3 regions of the Nostoc sp. UHCC 0302 genome follow, and region 2 is predicted to be linked to each of the others. Evidence: riboswitches for the same ligand, from Rfam matches in the RefSeq annotation. Region 2 holds a riboswitch; each other region holds the start of a gene.

Region 1 (6,929 bases), 3.0 Mb from region 2:
ATTTTTGCCGATTAGCGCGTGGGCCATTATCCCGAAAGACTTCCAAAACAGCTTTACATACAGCCACCACATCTTCTGGAGACACCCAAGCATTCAGAGGAATCGCCGCTTCACAACGTTTAGCAGAGAAAAAGCCACCCACGAGGATGTTGAAGCCGAATATTGGTGACTGGGGATTAGCGATTGGGGATTGGGAAAATTCTTGCCCAGTACCCAGTCCCCAGTCACCAATCCCTTCTTTAAAGGCTGGAACAAAAGCTAAATCATTGATTTCCGCGTGAACTGAATTGTCTCGTCCACCAGCGATCGCAATATTAAACTTACGTGGTAGGTTGCTAAACTCTGCGTTTCCTTCGCCTTTGTTGGTGAGCATATCTTGAATTTGCTGCACCAACTCACGCGTATCATACAGTTCATCTGCATCCAACCCCGCCACAGGATCACCTGTGATATTGCGGATATTGTCCATCCCTGACTGGACGCTGGTTAATCCAACTGCGTGAAATCTATTAAAAATATCTGGTAAGTCTTCAATTCTGATACCCCGCAGTTGAATATTCTGCCTTGTAGTAATATCAGCGTTGCCGTCATCTCCGTATCGCTGCACTACTGCCGCTAAAACACGCATTTGGCTGCTCGTCAGAATACCATTAGGCAACCGCAGGCGCATCATAAACTTACCTGGAGTAACTGGGCGAAAAAATACACCCACCCACTTTAGTCGATGATCACGGTCTGTTTCGTCCATTGCCTCCCAGCCGAGGGCAGCAAATTTCTCTATCTCACCCTTGACGGCGAGTCCGTCTTTTTCTGCTTTGAATTTCTCAAATTTGTTGAGGCTAGTTGTAGTAGTAGTTACAGTGTCTGTCATAAGCTGACTCTCATTGCAAATTGGTGATGCTGGTGATAACTTGTGGAGGTATATTGCCTAATATCAATCAACCCGTAGTTTCATTAGTTGTGCTGTATCTACGAGAGTTAGTAATAAAAAACTTTTATTCTGTTACGGGTTATTATCTGTACTCAAGAACGTTCAAACGTCAAACCTATGACAGGTAAGAGGCCTGTCCTAAAATCCGTAATTATTTAGGAAGAATTTGTCGTTATTTACATCTTGGGAATTTGTCAAGCAGATTTGGTTACTGTTCATGTAACAATTTCGATACTCTTAAGTTAAGCTCGAATTTCTGTTAAAATCGTATAAATTGTTACGATTTTTTAGTAAGATTGCTCAAAATGCATTAATAATATGCGTTTATTGCATTAAAGCTAATCAATAAGTGGTGTAAAACGCTTACTGACAAGTATTTGAAATGATTACTCTTAGCTAAAACTTAAATATTTTTTCTATGAAACGTCGTGATTTTATTAATTGGGTAGGTTTGGGCTGGATTGCAACTTCTCTACCTGTAGCGATCGCTGCCTGTTCTTCCGAGTCAACTACACCAAAAACTTCAGCATCTGGAGATTGGCAAACGGTTGGTACTTCGGCAGAATTAGATAAGGCTGGTCAATTACTTGCAAAGAATTCACCCGTCGGGCCTGTGTTGGTAGTTGGCACATCTAAAACCGCAATGACTGCTGTTGATCCTACTTGTACTCACAAAGGTTGTACGGTGGTATGGCAAGCACAGACAAAAAAATTCGCCTGTCCCTGTCATCATTCAGAATTTGGGATTGATGGTAAGGTACAAAAAGGCCCAGCCACAGAACCACTAAAAACTTATGCTGCCAAGATTGAAAGGAATTCAGTTGTAGTTAAGCCAGTTTAGTGTAAAAAGGCAGAAGGCAGAAGATTGAGAATTCGAGCAGGGTGTAGTGGATAATAATATCAAGCAGCTTTTGGTGCAAGCGCAGGCGGCGCATGATGCAGCTGATTGGTCATTGCTGATTCAATATCTGCAACAGTTAATTTTGCAGGTTGACTCTAGGCAATCAGATATAGTTAACAATCAAGAATATCTCCTGGAATTAGCACTGGCAACTTTAGAGATGGGAGATTTTCAGCAACGCTGGGAAATTGCTAATGTATTGACTAGTCTGGGAAATATTGCAATCGAACCACTTGTAGAAATATTAGAAGATGAAGAGGCAGAAGAAGAATTGCGGTGGTATGCAGCAAAGACTTTAGGCGAATTTCAGCACCCAGATGTCATAGCGCCTCTAGTAGAATTGTTGAAAACTGGTGAGGATGAAGAACTCAAAGCGATCGCAGCTACAGCATTGGGGCAAATGGGTACTCTGGCAATTCCCGCACTCTCTAAACTTTTAATAGAGGAAGATACAAGGCTTTTAGCAGTGCGATCGCTTTCTTGCATTCGCCAAACAGAAACCATCACAGCTTTGTTGAGTGTAGTACAAGATTCACAAGCCGCAGTCCGCAGTGCTGCAATTGAAGCCCTCAGCAGCTTTCATGACGAACGTGTACCACCAATACTGTTGAATGCATTGGATGATCTAGCCGCTCCAGTCAGACGTGCAGCAGTACTGGGTTTAGGTTTTCGTCCCGACTTATGTGAAACATTCAATTTGGTGACGAAACTGCAATCTAAGCTTTATGACTTTAATCTTGAAGTTTGTTGTGCCGCAGCAACTGCCCTTTCCAGGATGAATTCTCAGGATGCTGCTAAGGAATTATTTCAGGTGTTGATATCACCACAAACACCAATAAAGCTACAGATTGAAACCATCCGCGCTTTGAGTTGGATGGAGACACAATCGAGTTTAAAATATTTACAACAAGCATTTAATCAAAGCCAATCAGAGACAGTTTGGCTGGAAGTTGTGACAGTTTTGGGGCAAATCCAAAAGTCGCAGCAATTAACTACAGATATTTTGCTAGACATACTGCAATCAAAGCATCCAAGCATAGAAATTTCTAGCATCAAAAGTGCGATCGCTTTGTCTTTAGGACAGTTAGGCAATATACAGGCAATTGAACCCTTGATTTTGCTACTAGCAGATGCAAATGCATCAGTGAGACTCCATGCGATCGCTGCATTGAAAAATCTGGACAGGGAAGCCGCTTATCAAAAATTGCAGGAATTAGTAAATGATGGCGCACTCACAGCAGAGTTGCGAAAAGGAGTAGCGATCGCGCTGGCGGAGTGGTAACTTTTTTTTCAAAAGATGAAATAAATTCTCTATCCTCAATAGTAATATGCAAGCTTAACAAAAGAAAACTAACAATTATGTTTTATCCAGTTTCCCCCTTTGTCTTGAAGTAATTCTAGCGAAATAAATAACTCACCGTAATTCAAGTATTTGCTCCGAAAAAGTTTTTTCACAATATCTGGTAAGTCATCCATAGCTATATCATTTGGTTTAAATACCTTGCTATTAATTCGGATATTGATATCTGCTATATTAGCAATATCTTTAAATAATATTGCATTTTGAAGATAATAACCTTGGTCGCATAAAATATACTTTACTTTGTCATAAGTTCTGTAAACTACACCCCGTTTAATAACGTCTACTGTTACATACAGACAATTTTCTAAAGATATAGTTTTGGTATCTTGCCATATCTCTTCAAATCTTTCGTTAATAAATGCACTTACAGCAGAATCTACTGGGAGTTTTAACTGCTTGCTCATTGTCGTCATTCCAGAACGGAAGAAGGTGACAAACAAATTTGGATCACACATATAAATAGCTAGTGATGGACTAGTATTGTATAATTTGACTTTTAATTTGTCTTGTTTTCCTTTTTCTTCCAGCTTTTTAATTATTTTCTGTATCTCTCGAAAATTTATATAAATTCTTTCTGCGATATTATTAAATTCACTAGATACAGCTTGTAATTCTAAACAACGAGCTTCTACTAAATCTTTATTCTCAGGATTAAGCAATAAAATCTCAATCTCACTATCATTAGTTTCAATATACCTTAAAATAGCTTGAGCGAATTTTTCTTTGTAAACACTATCCCTCAATAATTCTGTCCAAACTTCCAGTATTCTGATAGGAACAACAGGATTAGGAGAAAATCTATTTAAAGTTTTTGCTTCCATGATTGTATTAATAAAATCGTATTTATCAAAGCAATCCAATTTCACTCCTTGCTGATCATCTAATTCTTTAAGACGATAAAAAACAATATCAAAAGCTACAAAAGCACATACTGCACCTAACAAATTAAAACCCATATTTTGCCAAACATTAAACCAATCGAAGTCTTTTGTACTTAATAAAGGTGAGAAAATTAACAATATTGACATTATAGAAAGAGCAGAACCAACTTTGACAAATGGAGTACGAAGTAGATTTTTAATTTTTGGTATATTCAAAGAAAGTCTTTGCTTTCTTAATTGTCTCTTTTGATTTTGTAATGTAAGTTTGATTAGATTCATTTCCATTGTAATTCTCCTTTATTTACAAGTGAATTTCTATCTGAAAATTATTCTCATCACTAACCTGCAATGACTTAATTACCTCGAAAACTGAAATTATATATTTCGAGATAAACTAAGTTATTGCAATCATATATTTAGCTCGAATTCCAATAGTAGCAATTTGAAATTCGGGCTTTTTTGATTATTAAGTTACTAAATCAGTACTACGGGAAACTTTCAAAAAGCAACAAACCAAAAAATTCTGAATAGAACACCATCTGTAAAAATGATGTTTGTTCAGTCTCCTCTCAATGCCGACGAAGTTAGCTGACGGGCTAGGACTGAAAGGTGTCCATACTGGAGAAATCACAGCATTAGCCCCACAATAATTTGGTTCCTCCGTTGCGTATTACCCTATGCAACTAAAGACATAAGGCAAAACAGCATTAGGCAGATATGTTTTTGAAGTATTTATAGTTGTTGTATTACATTAATGTAGCAGAGAACATTTATTTTTACAATTATTAAAATATTTATTTTTATAATTATCTTATGTAATTATTTATTTTATATAACTATATAAGTTATATAAGATTTTAGTCACTACTCATAAACCATGAAAAAAAATACGAAAGCAGAGGAGACAGGTAATCAACAGAAAAAAATGGTTAGAAGCTTATCTATTACCCAGAACGCTTGGGATGCTATCAAAGACAAGGCAGCAAGGGAAGGGATATCTGCTTCCGAGTTCCTTGAACGGATTGGACGTGATGCATCGGTACTAGAAACCCCAATTAATTCCCGGCTCAAAGCATTCTTGGAAGCCCCTATTTCTATCTGGTGGTGCTGGTCTGAGGCTACAAGGCGCTACGCATTACAGTTAGGGCTGGTGGAGAGTCACAAGCAAGAAAGCGAACAAGGGCTCAAAGATTACATAGCTGACGAACGGCTCAAGCAACAAAAAGAAATAGTTGGAGATTGTCTTTGGCGGGCCATACTCACGCTTGCCGTTATAAACTATGGTATTCCCGAACTTGGTGTGAATAGCATGACACCTCTTCTGCGTTGGATGAGCTTCAAAATGCTACAACACAAGGCAGAACAAAAAGAAAGTATTTCGTTGCAAACAACTGATGAGCCTACATTTACCATTACAGACAAGCAAATCGAAAATGATTTAGTTGAAATTCAAGCTGCGCTAGACTTATTGCAACAATTTTCACCATCTTATTACGAAGTTGTGGATATGGTGATGAACGGCAGGATGAGTTATGCCCAAATCGCTAAATACAAACGTCTTAATACCCAAAAAAATGTGACAGATGCAGAAGCCCGACGGGAAGCAAAAGAAGCAGTGTATCAGCTTCGAACATACCTCCACAATCAAGTGACAAAGAATGTTAAAAAACAGTCTCTAAAGAATTCTTATCAATCTGAAAAAATTTTAGAAGTAAAAAAGAAAGAGTATTATCAACTATGTTCCTTATCTTTTTTAAAAGATAAAGATAGACAAAAGCTTGAAGAGACATTTCTTCGTCCTGCACTAGAAGATCCAGAACTGGAATTTTGGATCAAAGAAATTGACCATCTTGCAGGACATCACCTAACTGGATTTGAGTCTATTCATCTTGATTCTAAACATAAAGACTTTCATTATCTGTTAAGAGAAGAACTAGAAAAAAAGCTGAAAGATGAGAATACAGAAGAAAAAGATAATCTTCGTAATTTACTAATTCAAATGGACAAAAAATTGATGTTTTGTAAATCGTTTAAGGATATACGGGAGACGGTGGGGCAGTTTGTTACTGATATATCACAAGGAAGCTTGCAAATTGACACTATTCCCTTTCCTAAAAATTTCCTAGAGCGAAAACAATAGGAACTTATCCTTTAAACCATAATTGCAAGTGGATTAATATTCAAGAAGAATGGAGAATTTAAAATTCAGCAATCTTTTAGTGGGGGATGAGCGCGGAAAGTCTGAGCAAAGAGTTCTCTTCATGAGCGATTGTATCAAGCCGTTAGCGAGTCTTCGCCCTTGGCGTGAGACGCCAAAGGCGTAGCTTGCTTCCCCCTAGGGGTACGAGCATCAGGGCAAGCGCAGCGAAAGGTCGCGACTTGGGCGGGTTTCCCGACTTGTGGCAACTGGCATCGGAGCGGCGGCTTCCCAAAGGGTAGCAACTGCCTTCAGAATTCAAACGCAAAATAGGCTTTATACTTGGCTTTAATATCTAATTTGGATACTTCATCAACTAGAAATCTGCTGTATAGAATACTCATACCTTCGGATGATTTGACAGCTTATTCGGCTTTATTATTGTTAAGCCTGCGGCAAAATGTCATGAAATGTAAACAAAGTTATATCTTGAAATTTTTATATTGCTAAAAAAAATAATCAATACTATTGCCAGAGATATTTAGCTAAAAATACGCGGCAAAGATTATAATTGGCGATTAACATTGGAAAAATCAAGCCTAAAAAATTTATATCAAAATCTTTTAGGAAAAAGACCTGTAACAAACTCTACTAAATTGTGAATAGAAAATCGCTAAGTTAATGAAACCCATAAATGTAATTCAGGCTACATAAAA
Region 2 (6,929 bases):
CATTGACTGCTGTCCTTCCCTCCAATGCCGCTGCGGCTTTGGCAACCCGCACAGCAAATAACTCGGCGCGATGTCCTTGGACTCCGCCGCGAATTGCTTCATCTACTAGATAAGCAATTTGTTCCTGGGTAATGCAGACATCCTTTAGCCATTCCCTAGCCAAGATAATTTGGGTTTTGAGACCGTCTAAGTCTTCGTTGTACTGCTGGAGAAACGCTTGGGGTGACTGAGAATAGGCGATCGCTTGTTCAACTGCTGCTACTCTTTGATCTAAGCCGAGTACACCGTCAGCAGAAAGAGCGATCGCAATTCTATCTAGTAAATGTTCCCGTAATCCTCCTTCTTCTGGATTGTAGGTAGCAATAAACAGGGATTTACACGGATGCTGAAAACTAATGCCTTCTCGCTCAACTTGGTTGCGTCCCTCAGATAACACTGTTAAGAGCTGATTTGATATTTGGTCATCTAATAAATTGATTTCATCTACATATAAGACGCCTCGGTTTGCTGTAGCGAGTAACCCAGGCTGAAAAATGGTATCACCTTGCTTTACCGATTTTTCAACATCCACAGAACCCAACAGTCTGTCTTCTGTGATTCCTAAAGGAATTTGTAAAAAAGGTGCAGGGATAATCTCAGTAGGGATATCTTCAGTGTCTTTTCCGGCATATTCTGCCAACAGATAATCATCCCATTCTTCTGGATGGTTGGGATCACAGTTGCTTATTGAGCCTTTGACAACTTCAATTGGTGGTAATAGAGCATGGATAGCACGCGCCATCACAGATTTTGCCGTACCGCGACGACCTGCGATCGCAACTCCCCCCAAACCTGGATCGACCGCTGCTAACAGCAAGGCTAATTTAATCGCTTCTTGACCGACTACGGCTGTCAAGGGAAACGCTGTGATAGTAGGGTTTATAGTGGGCGCAGGCATGGTTTGAATAATAGTTAGTCTAGGCCTTTAGCATATCAATTTCTGACACATTTAGAATAAGTGTGATGGGAATGAAGGTGATCGTCTTTTATTTAGGAGCAAGATTTATGAGTATTATTCAGGCTAAACGCTTCACACCAGCGGAATATCACAGACTCATAGAATTAAACTTTTTCCAGGAGGATGACCATAAGGATACTCATCTATTTCTACGGCTGATGGCAAGAAATTTAAAAGCTTTGGTTAGTTTGTTGATGCTGCTGTAAAGGATGGGAAAGTTCAAAAGCAAGGTCAGGAATTATTTTTAATCGATTTAGGCAAACTGGCTGCCTAAAATAGCTTTTAAAAACCCAGTTTCAGAAAAGATGGGTTTTTAAAACCTAACCGCTATTTGCGGTTTTTTCATGTTTGAAAATAGTTAAATCCTGTATAGTATCTCAACAATCTATTTCTGCAACAAGACAAAATCTAAAAATGCATAAACTTCTAACATTTAATGAAGAAAAATTGTTACGTCGTGCGCTTACCCACCGTTCCTATGTCCATGAAAATCCTGGTGAAGGCAAACACAATGAACGTTTAGAATTTCTCGGTGATGCTTTGCTGAACTTTTTAAGTGGCGAGTATCTTTATCGTCGTCACCCAGAAAGAGGAGAAGATGAATTAACGCGGCGGCGTTCTGCATTGGTAGATGAGAAGCAACTAGCAAAGTTCGCTATTGAGGTAGGTTTAGATTTTAGGATGCGGCTAGGAAAAGGTGCAATTCGAGATGGAGGCTACCAAAATCCCAATTTACTTAGCAGTACCTTTGAAGCAGTAATTGGCGCTTATTATTTGGATAATAATAGAGATGTTGAGGCAATTCGTGCTGTTATAGAACCACTGTTTGATTCTGTATCTGAGCAAATTGTTGTATCTCGTTCTAACGTAGACTCAAAAAATCGCTTTCAGGAATGGGTACAACGTAATATTACGCCAACTCCCCCTAAATATTTCACAGAACAAATAGGCGGTTTGTCTCATGCACCAGAGTTCATCGCTAAAGTATTAGTTGATGGAAAAAGTTATGGAGAAGGTAAGGGACGCAACAAAAAAGATGCAGAGAAAGCTGCTGCTGAAGATGCGCTAGCTAAGTTGAAAAAACAAGGATTGTTGTAAAAATGATGTTTAATTTAACGCCAAGATGCAGATTTATCATGGCGCGAAATAAACTCTGTTATATTTCTAATTTTAAGGGTAAAATCACGGTGAAAGTTGAACCAACCCCTAACTGAGAAAACAGGTGAATTTGACCTTGCAGTAACTGCACTAAGCGAGAAACGATCGCCAAACCTAACCCTGTACTATCAGGAAGGTAAGATTTATTAGTACTCACGCGAAAGTAGGGTTCAAATATCTGGGTTTGGTTTTCTGGTGCAATCCCGATTCCAGTATCAGAAACTGCGATCGCAAGGTAAGCTTTATTATCCGACAGTTTTTCTGGAAATGTTGTCTTGTTCTCTCCAAGCACAGGGAAAGAATTTTCTAAAAGAACATTTCTTGGCAAAATAGGCATGATCGCCTTTGTATCACTATCCAGCAAGTGACACACTATACTAATACTTCCCTTTTCTGTATAGCGAATAGCATTACTAACAAGGTTTGTAAGAATCTGTTGCAATAAAAACGAATCTGTGAATATCTCTTCAGGAGCGCGATCGCAATCCACCATGATTTGTAAATTTTTACCAATAGCTAAAGGTGCTAACATTTCCCGAACACTATTGATTATTTCAGGTACATTGGTGGGTGCTAGTTGGAACTTTATTTGTCCTGCATTATACCGCGAGAGTTCTAGTACATTATTGATCAGGTGAAGTAATTGTCTGCCATTGCGTAACACACGCTCAATATGTTCTAGATTGGCATAGTTATCTTTTGTCTCAGTCTTTCGTCGTTCTTGGCGTAAAAACAGATCCGAGTAACCAATAATGGAAGTTAGAGGATGTTTTAATTCGTGGGCTAGTTGCGAAACATACTCTTGATTAGCGTTAATTAAACGAGTAAGTTCTTCATTATGAAGCGTTAATGATTCATGTAGATACTGTAGTTCTCGTAAGCGCTCTTCAACATAACTCTTAAAACACCGAGTAATCGCTTCGTCTACAATAGCGTCAATCAAACGCATAGAACGGATTATTTCTAACGGTGTTCCTACGAGTAAGTCTGCTTGAATGGTGTCAAAAATTACCATTCTTAGCAAGTGATATTCTCTGGCAATTTCTGCTGGATCATAGCCTTGTTCGGCTCTAATAGCCCCGTGCTGAAAACTGGCAGTAACTATCGACTGAATATCATTATCCTGCGATTTTGAAAGCACTGTCACCATTGCTTTCAAAACATCAGGGATATGATTTCGGATTGCTGAGTATGATAGATCATCTGCACTCTCGATTCGTCTATCTAGGCGAACTGCTGCAATCCATTTATTAAGGATAGTATCCGTTTTTTCAGCCAGTGTTTGACTAAAATCCATTATCTTAAATTCAGCAATGAGATAGATGAGTAAACTCCATATGCAATTAGTTTAACCAGCGTTGGGAGTTTTTACCAAAATAAATGATATGTATCACCTACCAAAAGAAATAGATATTACTTATTCTTCATTTTAGATACATTAATTAACCGTAACACGGAAAAACCTTGTATAATATTTGTCTGATATCGAGCCTAAAAAACAAGCAAGTAACAGTTTTGACGCTTAACTTAAGTGGATTGTTTAGCTTGCTGTGTAGCGAGTTCAGTAATAACCGAAACAAAATACAAACTTAGTTATTCCTGAAATCTAAAGAGAATATTAAGAATGTGGTGTTTAAAATTATCAGAAGACAGATGTTTTTACTGAGTAATAATGTTATAGTCCATATAATTAATCCATTTTGAGTAAGTCAGCCTAATCCAGCAAATAACATTGCAGAACAGCTGGAGCGGAGGAACCACATCGTGGGGCGTATCTCATAGAAAGTTGATAGTGTAATAGAGTTGTTAGTAACTCATTGCTCTTGACTTTCTTGAGAGGGGCATCTCTCAGCCCTAGCCCGTCAGCTAACTTCGTAGGCATTGAGAGGAGACTGAAGAGAAAGCATTATTTATGATGTTGTGATCTCATCGGTGTCCAAGGCTGGTACTGCTCGGATTTTTTGTACCTGCACTGAACTCTGTTGAGGTGGGAAATGATATTTCAACTAAATCTAGCTGCAATTGTTGCGGTAGCTGGACAAGCTGCTTGGCAAAAAACAAAACCTGCGATCGCCAGAGATGTCGTCTTACTACCCATATTAGGTTTCTTGGGAATAATCGTGTTGTGGTGGATTGTGGCACTTGCTAACCATGAATTAATGCCCACGCCACCAGAGGCGCTAATCGCTAATTTAGACTACATTTTAAATCCCTTCTACGAAAGAGGCCCAGGGAACTTAGGAATTGGTTGGTTGCTGATTGCCAGTCTACGGCGGGTGTTGCTGGGTTTTCTATTAGGTGCAGTAGTAGCGATTCCTTTGGGATTTTTAATTGGGATGTCCAAACCGGCAATGCTGGCGCTCAATCCCATTATTCAAATTTTTAAACCAGTATCGCCCTTAGCTTGGCTACCTATTGCCTTAGCAATTTTCAATTTGGCAGATCCTTCAGCTATCTTTGTAATTTTTATTACCTCCTTATGGCCGACAATTATTAACACTGCCTTGGGAGTTTCTAGCGTTCCTAAAGATTATTTAGATGTAGCACGAGTACTAGAAATGCCTCGTTGGAGACGGATAACAAAAATTATTTGGCCTGCTAGCTTGCCCTATATTTTTACAGGTTTACGAATCAGTTTAGGGATTGCGTGGCTAGTAATTGTTGCCGTAGAAATGCTTACAGGCGGGATTGGTATAGGCTTTTTTGTTTGGGATGAATGGAGTCGCTTAAACTTAAGTTCAGTTTTCCTAGCTGTGTTAGTAATTGGCTTAACGGGGCTAATCCTGGATTTCGCCGTCAGCAAAATTCAAGAATTAGTTACTCACCGCCCGACAACTTCTAACTAACAAAATTTTGGCTAATGCCGCAACTGCTAAGACGTAATAAAACTTTGCTACCCCAGTTGCTTCTCCTGTCGGAGACCAAGGCGAACAAGTCGGGAAACCCGCCCACGGCGATGTCTCCCCAACGCACTGGCTCGCCTTTGCACCTTTGCGTGAGCAATTAATCACCGTTGGAGCTACAGAAATGGGTGATATTAATCAGAATACCTGGAATCGACGAGACTTTATTAAAGGAATAGGAGCAACAACAGCAGGAATAGCACTATCTTCGTGTGCAGTTTCAGGCGATCGCTCAGCTAAAGGGCTGACTGAAGAAGCTTTAGCTGTTGAACCAGTAGTGAAACCTGGAGACTTAGAGAAATCTGATATTACCGTTGGTTATGTTCCTGTTAATGACTGTGCGCCATTTGCGATCGCTTGGAAAAAAGGCTTCTTCCGCAAATATGGTTTAAACGTCAAACTCAACCGGGAAGCAAGTTGGGCAACCTCCCGCGACGGCTTAATTTTTGGTCGCCTGGATGCTTCACCCGTGGTATCTGGTGCTGTTACCAACGCCAGAATTGGCGCTGAAGGCGCACGTCATGCCCCCTTGTGTGCAGCCATGACTATTCACCGCCACGGTAACGCCATGACGATGGACAAAGCCATGTGGGATTTCGGGCTGCGTCCGTGGTACGAGTACAAACAACAATATGGCGATGGTGCGCTAGAAGCCTTTGGCAAAGATTTTCGCGGTTACTTTGACAAACAGCCTCCAGAAGGCAAAGTCTGGGCAGTAGTACTAAGTTCTGCGATTTATGAATATTTTGTCCGCTACTTATCCGCTGCCGCAGGTGTTGATCCCCTCAAGGAATTTCGGATCATCATTGTTCCACCTCCTCAGATGGTGACAAATGTGCGGATTGGCGCTATGCAAGCTTACATGGTGGCAGAACCCTGGAACACAAGAGCAATTACAGGTAACGAAGGTGTCGGCTTTACCTTTGCACAAGGCAAAGAAATCTGGCTAGGGCATCCAGATCGACTTTTGGGAGTGATGGAATCTTTCATCGAAAAGTATCCCAAAACCTACCGTTCTCTGGTCAAGGCAATGATTGAAGCCTGCCAGTATTGCAGCAAACCAGAAAATCACCAAGAAGTGGCTGAATTGATTACAGACCGATCCTTTACAGGTGCAAGGCCTAAAAAGAAGGATGCCCTAATTACGAAGTTGACAGGGCCGGGAATTATCGGCAATTACAACTATGGTGGGTTCGATGGCAAAGACCGCACCATTAAAGCCGCTGACACCACAATTTTCTTTGATATACCTGACAACCTTCCTAAACAGCCAGGAGAACATTCAACATTTTTGTGGAGATCCCGAAGTATCTGGTTGATGACACAAGCAGCTAGATGGGGGCAAATTAAGGAATTCCCCAAAAATGCTAATAAATTAGCTGAACAAGGCTGGAGAACTGATTTATATCGTGAGATAGCAACTGAAATGGGTATTCAGTGTCCCAAGGATGATTACAAAGTGGAACCTCCAGGAGTATTTATAGATAATAAAGGCTTTGATCCTAGTGATCCAGCGGGATATTTAAATAGTTTTGCTATTAGGGCTAACGCTCCTACTCGTTTTTTCATGTCTTAAATTCGCGAATTTACATGACTAATGACTAAATTATTTTCGGAGCCTTTTATGATGGAATATACCACATCACCTATCAATACTCAGGGTGAAGTTACACCCCGCACTGGATTTCTAGAAATTGAAAATTTAGTCAAGTCTTATCCAACACCTGGGAAAGACAATTTTGTCGTTTTAAATGGTGTGAATCTTACGATACGTGAAGATGAATTTGTTTCTGTAATTGGTCACTCAGGCTGTGGTAAATCAACCCTACTAAAGATTATTGCTGGTTTAGAAAAAGCTACTTCTGGCTCAG
Region 3 (6,929 bases), 860 kb from region 2:
ATGGCAATTACAATAGGTTTCATTTATTTAGACCAGATTTTTGCATCTTTGTAACGGTATGCGCTAAAAAAAATTCATTTACCTGAAAATAGCTGTAAGTCTGGTGCATCTGCTTAGATTTTTCATAAGGTAAGTAAGAGTCATGTCAAAGACAGACCACCATCAATCCTGTGCTGTAGAAACAGCAATATTAAAAAGCTTTAATCGTCAATCTTTACTCTGCAATGACAATTCGGGTTGGAATGGTATCCGCTTCCAGTTCACTCATAGTAGAAGCGCCAGTGCATTACCAGAAGAGATTATCTTTCCAGAGAATGCGATTCATATTTATACAGAGATGCCGTCTGAGTATGCTGTGGAAGCGCGAATTAATGGACGATTGCAAAAAAGCTCTCTTGTCACAGGCCATAGCCTGATTATTCCACGTGGTACAGCTTATTGGCAATCAGATACCCAGAAAAGCAAAGGCATTACCTTGGGTTTTAACTCCGATTTTCTTGCCCGCACTCTCTCGGCGGAATCGATTGACATAGGTTGTCTAGAACTGCATCCTCAATTTCCAACGTTTGACCCGCTGATTTATCAAATTGGACTGGCGCTGAAAGCTGAACTAGAACAAAATCGGCATTCTAGCCGCTTATATGCAGAATCTGCCGCCACGTTTCTCGTTAACCATCTTTTCCATCGTTACGCTCTTCGTAAACAAAAGCAGCAAATCACAAACAGTGGTTTGCCTAACTACAAATTACAACAAGTTATTGATTACATCCACGCCAATCTTGACTGTAATATTGGCTTGACTGAATTGGCTGATATGGCTCAGATGAGTCTTTCGCATTTCTCTCGATTATTCAAACAATCGACAGGATATTCACCCCATCAATTTGTGATTAAATGCCGGGTTGATCGCGCTAAAGAACTCCTCGTTAAAAGTGACTTATCAATTGCGGATATCACTTATAAAGTTGGCTTTGCCAATCAGGGACATTTAACCAGTCATTTTAAACGCCTGCTGGGAGTCACGCCGAAAGTGGTTCGAGAAAAATAGCAGAAACCTGTAAAAAAAGCAAAAACTTGTAAGACTAAATAAGGTGCGATCGCTACTTTATAAGTTAGAACGCTTCCAAGGATAGATATTTTTATGGCTACAAAATTTACAGGTGGTTGTCTGTGCGGTTCTGTTCGCTACGAGTGTTCAGCCGAACCCTTGGCGATGGGGAATTGCCACTGTCGCGATTGTCAACGGGCCACAGGAAGTGCTTATGCATCCGGGCTTCTCGTGCCGCAGAAGGCAGTCACCATTACCGGAGATGTCAAATACTATGATGTGATTGGCGATAGCGGTAGCACTGTTGGTCGAGGCTTTTGTCCAAACTGCGGTTCCCGATTATTTAGCAAGCCCCCGATTCCTGAACTGATGGGCATTTTAGCAGGGACTCTCGATGATCCCACCTGGTTCAAACCTGCAATGGACTTTTACACAGCTAGCGCCCAGCCGTGGGATTACATGAACCCAGATTTACCCAAATTCGCCAAGATGCCATTGCCGCAGCAAAATAGCAAATCAGAATAAGTTGAAAATCAAATCTATAGACTTATAACCAATTGATTAGTTACTCACAAAAAATCCTGCCCAGGATCAATTCACTTTTTGCCTCAAATTAGCAAATTATTGAAGAGTTAAACTTTTCTTGAAAGTAGACGCCAATAAAGTGGCTTGCCTTTTGCTGTCAAGCATGATCAAAGGATAGGGCAGGATGAAACAGCAAATTTTATCGAGACCCTTTAGTCTACATCTAAATTTGCGTACTGGAGCATAATCATGATAGATAGATTTAAGCAAATCCAATTAAAATTTAAGTATTTAGTTGGTTCATTATTCTATTTGAGCTATGCTCCAAAAGCATTTTTGTACACTCGTAAGCGAGACATCATAGAACGTCAGTTTACACTTGCACCCACTGAAGAAGGTTTTGAAAAACCAGGAAAATTACTTCGTGCTGAACCGAAATCTACAGGTGCTAACTTTTACTTTGAACTTGCAGAATTAGAAGTTTCTTTTCTTGCTGAAGATTTAGTTCGAATTGACTGGAAACCCGGAATCCCGCCAATCCCCTACGGAATTGTTCGCCACGAATGGCAGGAAGTAGAAACTCAATTGGCACAAACTGGTAGTAACTACTCTGTATCAAGTCGTGAGTTAAAAGTAATTATTGAAGTAGATGGTAGCCTGAAATTTTTAGATAATTCTGGGCAAATCCTGCGGGAAGAATTACCACCACAAAGCAAAGGTGAGGGATGGATTCATCAAGCACAACTCAGACCAGAAGAACACATCTACGGACTAGGAGAACGGGCTTCTTCTCTCAACTTACGCGCAGCCAAAGATGAGCAGCAACAAAGTAAAATTTATCGGATGTGGAACTATGACGCTGCTGGCAAATATACTCCTGGTGCTGATCCCATGTATCTCTGCATTCCTGTATATTTGGGGTTTCACTCATCTGGTAGTTATTTAATTTTCTATGAAAATTCTTTTGATGCCAATTTTACTTTTGCTGAAACTGCCACAGCTAACTTTACAGGAGGAGCGCTACGTTACTATTTTATTACTGGCTCACCCGCGCAACTCCTAGAACGCTACACTGAGTTAACTGGACGCGCTCCCTTGCCTCCACGTTGGGCATTAGGTTACCACCAATCTAAATGGGGATATCGTACCGAACAAGCAGTTAGAGAAGAAGCTAAAGCTTTTCAATTTCATAATATACCTTTGAGCGCGATTCATTTAGATATCGATTGTCAAGTTGGCAACAGAGCATTTACAATCGACCCAGAACGCTTTCCCCAATTAGCAAGTTTTACACAAGAACTTGCAGAGTTGGGAGTGCAATTTATCGCAATTCTTAACCCTGGAATTAAGTACAGCCGTGATAGCAACTTATTTCTTGAAGGACAGATATTAGATGGATTTTGCAAACTCCCTAATGGAGAACTAGTAGTTGCACCTGTATGGCCTGGTTGGTGTGTATTCCCTGATTTTACCAATCCCAAGGTTCGCAGATGGTGGAGTCGGCAGTATGCATACTTGCTAGATGTGGGTGTAGCAGGATTTTGGCACGATATGAATGAGCCAGCTGCTTTTATTATTTCAGGCGATCGCTCTTTACCCAAAGTCACCCAACACTTCATGGAAGGCAGAGGCGGGGATCATCGCGAAGCACACAATGTTTACGGTTTACTACAAGCTGAAGCAGGCTACGAAAGTTTGCGTCAATATCGCTCCGAACAGCGTCCTTTCATTGTTTCTCGTGCAGGTTGGGCAGGACTTCAGCGCTATGCTTGGACTTGGACTGGCGACGTTGAATGTAGTTGGCGGGCGTTGCGCCAAACTATATCAACCATAGTAGGGTTAGGGCTTTCCGGCATTCCCTATAGCGGCCCAGACATCGGTGGTTTCCAAGGAAATCCTGGTGGCGAACTTTACCTGCGCTGGTTCCAGATGTCAACCTTTCTCACTTTTTGCCGCACCCACTCTTCCAATAACGTAGAACACCGCACACCGTGGACTTATGGCGAACCTTATCTGAGTATCATTCGTTCATTTCTACAATTACGTTATCGGCTGCTTCCCTACTTTTATACTCTGTCTTGGGAAGCTACACAAAAAGGTTATCCTCCTGTGCGTCCCGTGTTTTGGTCTGCCAGTGATAACGCTGCACTTTGGGATGTCGAAGATGCTTTCTTGTTAGGTGATGCGTTGCTGGTTTGCCCAATTGTTGAAGCAGGGGCAGACTCACGCTCAGTCATTTTACCCCCAGGATGTTGGTATAATTTCTGGGATGATACTGTGATTGAGAATCAGCAACAAGTACATCTGCAAGCACCACTAGACAGGATTCCCTTGTTAGTGAAAGCGGGGAGCATCTTACCAATGGCAGAAGGCAAACAACTAACTCTGCATATATATCCACCTGTACAGGATACCAGTGTGAGTCAGCTGTACAGTGATGCGGGTGATGGTTATGGTGCATCCCGATTGGATCAATTCCAGATCACACAATCGGCAAACGGTTTAGAAATCACTTGGCAGGAACAGGGTGATTATCCTTTTCCTTACACAAGTGTGCAACTACATCTGCATGGCATGAAGCTACAGCAAGCTTGGGTAGACGATGCAGAAGTCTCTTTTGAGGGACAAAAATTGCAGTGCGATCGCTTTGGCAAAGTTCGCCTAGAAGCATTATCAGTAACTGTTTGAAGTGATTGTAATCACACTTTTTTTGTTCATCCGCTTGACTAAGCATAAGAGTATACGTTAATGTATGAACAAATATAAATCAGTCTGCCTAATCCACTATCTACCCTAAACATATTTGTTTACAAGAGTAGCCAGGAGCGGAGGAACCAAGTTTGGGGCGTATCTGGGGAAAAGTAAAGAGTTAGGAGTGAAGAGTTAGAAGTTATTAAATATGTAACTGGCAACTCATAGCTTGCAACTCACAACTTTTTGAAGAAGGACATCTCTCAGTCCTAGCCCGTCAGCTAACTTCGTAGGCATTGAGAGGAGATTGAACGAGCAGCATTCTTACAAGTAATGCCCTGTCCTCGTCAGTGTCCTTGGCTGGTAACTTTACGCTTCGTTGTACCTGCCCTTGGCCTTGAGAAAAGGCTAAAATCACCTTAACTTCTGGCGTCTGAGGCAGGATTAGTTGCCTTGAGGTAAAACTAGACTATGTTCCAGAATGACAGATACCGTATTGCCCTCATTTCAGTTGATGGCGACCCAGCCGCTGAAATTGGACAAGAAGAAGCTGGGGGTCAAAATGTCTATGTGCGTCAAGTAGGATATGCACTAGCGGAACAAGGTTGGCAAGTAGATATGTTCACGCGTCGCAGTAGTCTTGAACAAGCTGCGATCGTTCAACATAATTCAAACTGTCGTACTATTCGGTTAAAAGCTGGGCCAGCTGAATTCATTGGACGAGATAACTTATTTGAGCATTTACCTGAATTCATCACTCACTTTCAGCAATTCCAGCAGCAGCAAGGATTTTGTTATTCCCTAATTCATACTAATTACTGGTTGTCCTCTTGGGTGGGAATGGAATTGAAAAAGCTGCAACCGCTAGTTCAAGTTCATACTTACCACTCTCTAGGAGCAGTTAAATATAGAAGTATTAGTGATGTTCCCTTAATTGCTACCCAACGATTAGCTGTAGAAAAAGCCTGTTTAGAAACAGTAGACCGCGTAGTTGCAACCAGTCCGCAAGAGCAGAAAGATATGCGGATACTTGTTTCCAGCAAGGGACAAATTGAAATGATTCCTTGTGGTACTGATACTGATAAGTTTGGGAAAATTGAGCGGTCTGACGCACGAGAAAAGCTAGGAATTGCCCAAGATGCCAAAATGGTTCTTTACGTTGGTCGTTTTGATCGACGCAAAGGCATTGAAACCTTAGTAAGAGCCGTTGCTAAATCTAGTTTAAGAGGAGAAGCTAACCTCCAGCTAGTGATTGGGGGTGGTAGCCGTCCTGGTCAGAGTGATGGCATAGAACGCGATCGCATTGCCAGTATTGTCGCAGAGCTTGGGCTAGAAGATTGCACCACATTTCCTGGTCGTCTAAATGAGGCTATCCTCCCCTTCTACTACGCTGCTGCCGATGTCTGCGTAGTCCCAAGCCACTACGAACCTTTCGGTTTAGTTGCCATAGAAGCAATGGCTAGTCAAACTCCAGTAGTAGCTAGTAACGTTGGCGGATTGCAATTTACTGTTGTTCCAGAAGTCACTGGCTTACTTGCGCCCCCTAAAGACGAAGTAGCATTTGCTGCTGCCATAGACAGCATTCTCGCTAACCCGACATGGCGAGACCAGTTAGGTAAAGCAGCGCAGCAACGGACAGAAATCGCCTTTAGCTGGTATAGTGTAGCATCCCGATTGACTCAACTATATACTCATCTGCTGGCTCCAGCCGCATCTGTACCGCAGAGCCGAACTCGGATTGCAGCTTAATTTATACACATACTTAGTGTCTTAGTGGTTCAACAAATTTGTTATCGAACCATTAAGACACCAAGACACAGAGAAAACTTAATAGTTCAAGACGATGCTTGAGCTACATCACAATCAGTTGATTGTTGCCAAGAAGTATGGGGCGTGACGCTGGATGCATTAGCTATGAGAACTACCTCTCCCTTAGCATTGACTTCCCAACCGTTAGCTTCCACAATCGCTTCTGGGCTGGCTTGAGTGGGAATATTAGCGTTACTCACATTTTGATTAGAGGCACTTTCATTAACTTTATCGAGAGTAATCCAATCTGCTAGAACAGCATCAGCACTTAGGGGTTCTGTAGGGCTAGAAGGCACACCGCCGCGTCCAGTGATAGTAAAACTATTTTGATTTCGACCTACATTCGCTTTACATACTTGAGCTAGCTTTGGCTGAACCAGTTGAGTGGGCAAGTTGATTAATCTCTCGTTAGGGTTAACATCGGGGGTGGTGATTCTAATTACACCGTTTAGCCCAACCTGAGAACTGGCAGTAATATCACTAAATTGGGTCGGTTTTTTTCGAGGTTGCGTGCCGTAAATCCCAAAAGCTTTGATATCGACATTGCCACCTTTGCCTCCAAAAGCATTAGCGCTGATATCGCTATTTTCATCAGGTACAGCAACAATAAAACCATCAGGGGTATCAATTTTGATATTTCCTCCATTTCCACCACCACTATCATCAGTGCCTGCTGTAGTAGAGATTTGACTTTTATTGCGTAATTGCAGTAAGTTTTCTACTTGTAGTTTAATATTGCCACCATTACCTGATGTGGTTTGAGCAAGCAGTTTTCCTTCTCTATCTAGACGGATTTCGTCGGCTATGATTAACAGGTTGCCTGCATTTCCTCCTTCTAAAGCACTCACCGTTACTT

Evidence for each region. Region 2 has a riboswitch for cyclic di-AMP ahead of ntrB (nitrate ABC transporter permease). Riboswitches for the same ligand answer to the same signal wherever they lie in the genome.
Region 1: it holds a riboswitch for cyclic di-AMP, as region 2 does, so the genes downstream of both, WKK05_RS24650 (hypothetical protein) here and ntrB (nitrate ABC transporter permease) in region 2, are expected to answer to the same signal.
Region 3: it holds a riboswitch for cyclic di-AMP, as region 2 does, so the genes downstream of both, WKK05_RS04945 (glycosyltransferase) here and ntrB (nitrate ABC transporter permease) in region 2, are expected to answer to the same signal.

What each region holds. Positions count from the first base shown of each region.
Region 1 is NZ_CP151099.1:5,679,138-5,686,066, reverse strand. It holds gene WKK05_RS24665 (ferredoxin--nitrite reductase) at 1-871, opposite strand, end outside; gene WKK05_RS24660 (ubiquinol-cytochrome c reductase iron-sulfur subunit) at 1,350-1,772, shown strand; gene WKK05_RS24655 (HEAT repeat domain-containing protein) at 1,819-3,114, shown strand; gene WKK05_RS24650 (hypothetical protein) at 3,183-4,361, opposite strand; cyclic di-AMP (ydaO/yuaA leader) riboswitch at 4,635-4,800, opposite strand; gene WKK05_RS24645 (hypothetical protein) at 4,954-6,216, shown strand.
Region 2 is NZ_CP151099.1:321,293-328,221, reverse strand. It holds gene bchD (magnesium chelatase ATPase subunit D) at 1-937, opposite strand, end outside; gene WKK05_RS01385 (hypothetical protein) at 1,045-1,203, shown strand; gene rnc (ribonuclease III) at 1,412-2,095, shown strand; gene WKK05_RS01375 (HAMP domain-containing sensor histidine kinase) at 2,154-3,452, opposite strand; cyclic di-AMP (ydaO/yuaA leader) riboswitch at 3,857-4,051, shown strand; gene ntrB (nitrate ABC transporter permease) at 4,150-5,001, shown strand; gene WKK05_RS01365 (ABC transporter substrate-binding protein) at 5,183-6,634, shown strand; gene WKK05_RS01360 (ABC transporter ATP-binding protein) at 6,686-6,929, shown strand, end outside.
Region 3 is NZ_CP151099.1:1,185,525-1,192,453, reverse strand. It holds gene WKK05_RS04960 (AraC family transcriptional regulator) at 143-1,048, shown strand; gene WKK05_RS04955 (GFA family protein) at 1,142-1,573, shown strand; gene WKK05_RS04950 (glycoside hydrolase family 31 protein) at 1,823-4,261, shown strand; cyclic di-AMP (ydaO/yuaA leader) riboswitch at 4,337-4,575, shown strand; gene WKK05_RS04945 (glycosyltransferase) at 4,736-6,013, shown strand; gene WKK05_RS04940 (filamentous hemagglutinin N-terminal domain-containing protein) at 6,100-6,929, opposite strand, start outside.